Regions from separate parts of the Alkalihalobacillus sp. MEB130 genome, predicted to be linked through region 2. Evidence: riboswitches for the same ligand, from Rfam matches in the RefSeq annotation. Region 2 holds a riboswitch; the other holds the start of a gene.
The links. Region 2 has a riboswitch for cyclic di-AMP ahead of N0O92_RS09830 (potassium channel family protein). Riboswitches for the same ligand answer to the same signal wherever they lie in the genome.

Region 1 (3,189 bases), on a different contig from region 2:
CATTTCTGTTAGGTTTACCAGAGCAATCACCCCCATCTATTCTGATATTATTTGCGTTTATTTTTACCTATGAAATTTAATGCGCACGTAAATGAGGAAAATTCCCTTACAACATATGGCTATTCTATTACTTAAGAAAATATTTAAGCTCGGACTTATAACGTTGCTAACATTGGAAACCTTATCTAAAAGGAGGGATTTGTATGTTGATGATATTTGAAATAATGAAAATGGCTGTTAACATCAGAAAGCTAACATTATTTTTGATAACGGTCATTTTTTTAATTAGCAGTTCTTTTATTATTCACTGGTTGGAACCTGAAATGTTTGAAAATCCATTCATCGGATTTTGGTATGTTATGACTACTGTTACAACAACAGGCTATGGTGACTTCGTTCCAGATACCACAATAGGTAAGATATTTGGATTATTTTTATATTTTTTTGGAATTGGTTTAATCGGTATTGTCATAGGCAAAATTGTTGAAGGGTTTGGACTTTTACGAAAATTAAAGGAGGAAGGGAAATTGAATTATAAGGGAAAAGGTCACTATGTGATTATAGGTTGGTCCAATAAAGCTAAACATACCATGAATGAGATCTTAGAAATTGATGACCAAGCAAAGATTCTTGTGGTCGATTCACTACCGAAATCTCCCTTAGAGCGTGATAAATTTTCCTACATACAAGGTGATGCAACTGATATAGAAACATTAGAAAAGGCGAATGTACTTGAGGCGAAAGCTGTTTTAATTTTTACAGGAGATAAAGAGTTTAACTCTGTCGCTGCAGATGGACAGTCACTTCTGATTGTATCAGCCATTGAGAGTTATGCAGTAGAGATGAATCAAGAGATTTATACCATTGTTGAGATTCTTAAAGAAAAGCATATTTCAAACTTCGAACATGCGAATGTAGATGAATTTATTATTGCTGATGAAGCCTTATCTGATCTGATGGCAAAAGCTGCTGTCGATAAAGGATCAAGCAAGCTAATCATGGAACTCCTAAGTAGAAGAAGCGGTGTGGATATTCGTAAAATCACAAAAAAACATATTTGGAAAACATATAATGATGCTTTTGAAGATTTAAAAAAACTCGGGGCTAATTTAATTTCTGATCGGAATGATTTTCAAATTCTAACCAAGCTAGGAGAGCCTATTCCTAATGAGGCAGAGCTTTATGCCATCTGTACTAAAGAAACATATGACAAGATTATGAAACCCAACTAAACTGCAATTTGTAAATTTATACAATAAGTATTGACAACCCGACCTAAAAGAAGTAAATTCTCTATTAGTTAAATTTAATAATAACCTTTAGTCGCTTAATCATTTTTCGAGCGGGGGAACCAACTTTGGTGGAAATGTTCCATCTTGGGGTGAATCTTACTAAGTAAGAGGGGATACTCTCAGTCCCTAATCCGACAGCTAACCTCGTCAGCGTTATTTTGGAGAGAAGGGTCTCAATAGACCATTCTTTGTGATGGTCTATTTTATTTTGCATAAAAAGAGGTGGAGAAAAATGGCAGACAAAAAGAAACAATTTGCTGTTGTTGGGTTGGGACGTTTCGGTGGTAGTGTGTGCAAGGAGTTATATAGAATGGGACATCAAGTTTTAGCTATCGATAATAGAGAGCATAAAGTAAATGAGTTTGCACAATACTCTACACATGCTGTTATTGCAGACTCGACCGATGAAAAAGCGTTACAATCTCTAGGAATTCGCAACTTTGAATACGTCATAGTTGCGATTGGCGATAATATTCAATCTAGTATATTAACTACTCTCGTATTAAAGGAAATGGAAGTTGAGAATGTTTGGGTAAAAGCTCAAAGCGCTTATCACCATAAGGTACTTGATAAAATAGGGGCCGATCGAATCATTCACCCTGAGCATGATATGGGAGTTCGTATTGCACAACATTTAACTTCAGAAAAAATTGTAGATTTTATTGAGTTGTCTGATGAATACAGTATTGTAGAACTGCTAGCAACAAACAAAATTCATAATCGCTCAATCATTGAATTAGATGTACGTGCCAAGTTTGGTTGTACGATCTTAGCGGTTAAAAAAGGGGAAGATATCAATGTTTCTCCGTTGCCTGAAGATGTGATAAATGAAAAAGATATCCTTATTGTCATTGGTCATAAAAGAGATTTAAAGAGATTTGAAGAAGAAGGTTTATAGAGATGGGAAAAATAAGGCAGCACCTAAGTCATCTTACTGCGGTTCAGATTATTGTTATGTACTACATTTTTGCTGTCATTATTGCAATGGGTTTATTTAGTCTACCTGTTGCACGTAATCCTGGAACGGAATGGGGGTTTATTGAGGCACTCTTCACGGCTGTAAGTGCTGTAAGTGTAACAGGACTAACTGTTGTCTCAACAGCAGAAACCTTCAGTGTTCCAGGTACGTTTATTCTTGCTTTTGTTCTGCAATTTGGCGGAATTGGAATTATGACATTAGGAACATTTGTATGGATGCTCTTTCGTCGAAAGATTGGATTAAGAGAAAGACAATTAATTATGACAGATCAAAACCGCGGAGAAATGGCAGGCTTAGTTTTGATCATGAAACAGATTTTATTTATTATTTTAGCGATTGAAGCTATCGGTGCACTCATTCTCGGTATTCACTTCTTACAATACTTCCCGACTTGGCAAGAAGCATTTATACAAGGTTTCTTTGCATCAGTAAGTGCCACAACAAATGCTGGGTTTGATATTACAGGGAGTTCTCTAGAGCCCTTTGCTCATGATTACTTCGTTCAATTTGTTAATATCATTTTATTAGTATTAGGGGCAATTGGGTTTCCTGTTCTCATTGAAGTAAAGGAGTTCTTACTGGCAAAAGAACGACCATTTAATAAGCGCTTTTCACTTTATACTAAATTAACAACAACAACATTTGGGTTACTTGTTTTAGTTGGTTTTATTGGAATACTTTTATTGGAAAGAAATCATTTCTTTCTTGATAAATCGTGGCATGAAACCTTCTTTTATGCCCTATTCCAATCCGTTACAACTAGAAATGGCGGGCTTGCCACAATGGATGTAGCAGAATTTTATATTCCTACACAGTTATTTTTAAGTGCTCTCATGTTTATCGGGGCTTCACCTAGTAGTGTGGGTGGAGGAATTCGAACCACTACGTTCGCCATCATCATTTTAGCTATTTATACAT
Region 2 (3,189 bases):
GCGGGTCTGTGAAAATAGCCCCTTCGGATGAGGAAAGGACCGCAATCGAATCGTGGATGGGGATAGCTTATGGTGGAAAAACAATCACCATTTCTTTATCAAAGTTTGAAAATAGATTGATTGGTTCAAAGTTCGAGGAAATTACATTATACGAGATGGTTGAGTTAATAACGAAAGAATCTATTATACCAAAAAAAGAAAGAGAACGTCGGGAAGAAGAAAAGAAAAATGCGTTCTTCAGGAAGTTAAGGGAAGGGTATCCTCATCCTTACGCGCAAGTAGTTGTTAGAAGAATACTAGAAAAGGAAAAGGGCTCCTCTAGATTTATTGCTTTATATAATGAGCAAGAATACGATTCAATTGAAGTGATACTAAGAGCAATATCAAATTTACCGCCGGATGGGGAATTTGAAAAGTTGCCTTTATTTGCGGAAAGAATCACAGGGAATCCCCATTTTTTTGATAAAAATAAGAAGCTTTATCAGGCGATTGAGATGGTGCTTTGCGAAAAAGAAGACCGAGATTACCGAAGCAATTTAAATGCGGAAGACGAAGTGAATTTGTTGGCAATGGTAGGCTTAGAAAAGGATGACTTGCACAGTTTTGTGACTTGTTATGGGCTTGTGGCTTTTAGGGAAGATGTAATGTTGCAACAGTGGTATTGGGCAAATCAAGAAGAATCTGTTCAAAATATTCCTTTGCGTGCTTTGCGTCATATTGATACAGTAAAGCCGGTAATAGGAAAGAAAGTATTTGTCTTAGAGAATAGCGGGGTGTACTCCAGCATTTTAGATAAAATAGATGGAGTGTATCCTATCGTCTGTACGCATGGGAATTTTAAACTCTCTGGAATGTTGCTATTAGACAAGTTAATTAAAAGCGGTGCGGAGATTTACTATTCTGGTGATATCGATGTGAACGGTATAGCAATTGCAAAGTATTTAAAAAATAAATACAAAGAAAGTGTTCGTATATGGAGAATGGGCTTGGACGAGTATCGAAAAAGTGCTTCAAAGGTACCTTTGACCAATGCTGGGCTAGAACGACTAAACTTAGATGAAAGTGATGAGTTTTATGAAGTTGTTAACGAGATGCAACATTTAAAGGTAGCAGGATACCAAGAGCCACTACTAAATTTGTTTGTATTTGATATTACGGAAGGAATTAATGAAAAGGTATAAAAATCAAAATATCCGAAACTTTTAAGGTGTTATCCAACTGGGGTAGCATTTTTTCTAGCATGTAAAAGATATAAGGGAGTTTTTTCCCTTTTTCATGTTTTATTATGTTTTGGAATATGTTACAAGTATTTTCCAAAAAAGTGGAGACGGTAATCGTATAAAAAATCATCAAGATAACATCTCATTATCTTTATTAAGATTAGTATTTGGGGATTTGGGACGAATCATAAAATTATATTAGGAAAGGAGATACAAATAGAAACTGAAATTGAATCTATCTATTAAAAAAAATTGATACGTTACTCAGAAAGAATATATTGACAAGAATATAAAAGAGGAGTAAATTCTCTTTTATAAATAAATACAATTTTAACCTTTTATTCGCTTAATCTTCTTTAGAGCGGGGGAACCATTTTTGGTGGTTAAAAACCACCTTTGGGGTGAATCTTACTAAGTAAGAGGGGATACTCTCAGTCCCTAATCCGACAGCTAACCTCGTCAGCGTTATTTTTGGAGAGAAGGGTCTTTTTTAGACCATTCTTTGTGATGGTCTTTTTTTATTTGGGAAAAGGAGTGGAAACAATGGCAGAAAAAAAGAAGCAATTTGCAGTTATAGGCTTAGGGCGTTTTGGGGGAAGTGTTTGCAAAGAGTTATATAGAATGGGGCATCAAGTGTTAGCCATTGATAACAATGATACTAAGGTTAACGAATTTGCATCCCATTCTACTCATGCAGTGATAGCCAATGCAACCGATGAAAAATCATTACAATCTCTTGGCATTCGAAATTTTGAGTATGTGATTGTAGCCATTGGTGATGACATTCAATCGAGTATATTGACTACCCTCGTATTAAAAGAAATGGAAGTTGAAAATGTCTGGGTGAAAGCACAAAACGTTTACCACCACAAGGTTCTTGATAAAATTGGAGCAGACCGAATTATTCATCCTGAACAAGATATGGGCATTCGTATCGCACAACATATAGTTTCTGAAAAAATTGTCGATTATATCGAATTATCAGATGAATATAGTATTGTGGAGCTGCTTGGAACAAGAAAAATACATAATTCAACACTTATCGATTTAGATGTTCGTGCTAAGTTTGGATGTACAATTTTGGCAATTAAACGTGGTGAGGATATTAATGTATCTCCAATGCCTGATGATACGATTTATGAAAAAGATATACTTATTGTCATTGGACACAAAGCCGACTTAAAACGTTTTGAAGAAGAAGGGATGTAACGATGTTAGATAGAAGAGGTTTTTTACATCGAAACATTCAAATGTCACCTCCGCAGATATTGGCATTAAGTTTTTTTATAGCAATTGTAATTGGTACTTTATTATTAAAGTTGCCTATTGCAACAGCAGAACCTATTAGATGGTTAGATGCTTTATTTACTGCTACTTCAGCAACAACAGTAACTGGTCTTGTTGTACTAGATACGGGGCTGGATTTTACGGTTTTCGGACAAGTAGTTATAATGATTCTTATCCAAATTGGTGGATTAGGGTTGATGACTTTTGCTGTATTAATTGTTGTTGTCTTAGGAAAAAAATTGGCTTAAAAGAGCGAATGTTGGTACAAGAAGCATTTAATCAGACATCTATAGGTGGTGTCATTCGCCTTGTTAAAATATTATTTATTTTTGCTATCTCAATGGAATTTATAGCAGTAATCTTGTTATCTATGCGCTGGGTCCCAGAGTATGGTTGGGCATTTGGAATATATACAAGTGTTTTCCATACGATTTCTGCATTCAATAATGCTGGATTTTCGTTGTGGTCTGATAGTTTGATGGGGTATGTTGGAGACCCTGTTGTTAATATTCTAATTACTTTTTTATTTATTACAGGTGGTATTGGATTTACTGTTTTATCTGATTTATGGCATACAAAAGTATTTCATCGTTTATCGTTACATACTAAATTAATGCTTACAGGGACTCTAGTTATAAATGTTGTTGCAATGTTATTGATATTTACGCTTGAATACACAAAT

Region 1: it holds a riboswitch for cyclic di-AMP, as region 2 does, so the genes downstream of both, N0O92_RS14825 (potassium channel family protein) here and N0O92_RS09830 (potassium channel family protein) in region 2, are expected to answer to the same signal.

What each region holds. Positions count from the first base shown of each region.
Region 1 covers NZ_JAOANA010000014.1:58,863-62,051, forward strand. Annotated here, with positions in the region: gene N0O92_RS14815 (PadR family transcriptional regulator) at 1-3, opposite strand, end outside; gene N0O92_RS14820 (ion channel) at 204-1,232, shown strand; cyclic di-AMP (ydaO/yuaA leader) riboswitch at 1,315-1,460, shown strand; gene N0O92_RS14825 (potassium channel family protein) at 1,525-2,190, shown strand; gene N0O92_RS14830 (TrkH family potassium uptake protein) at 2,193-3,189, shown strand, end outside.
Region 2 covers NZ_JAOANA010000008.1:54,647-57,835, forward strand. Annotated here, with positions in the region: gene N0O92_RS09825 (TIGR02679 domain-containing protein) at 1-1,181, shown strand, start outside; cyclic di-AMP (ydaO/yuaA leader) riboswitch at 1,554-1,700, shown strand; gene N0O92_RS09830 (potassium channel family protein) at 1,764-2,429, shown strand; partial or broken gene N0O92_RS09835 (TrkH family potassium uptake protein) at 2,432-3,189, shown strand, end outside.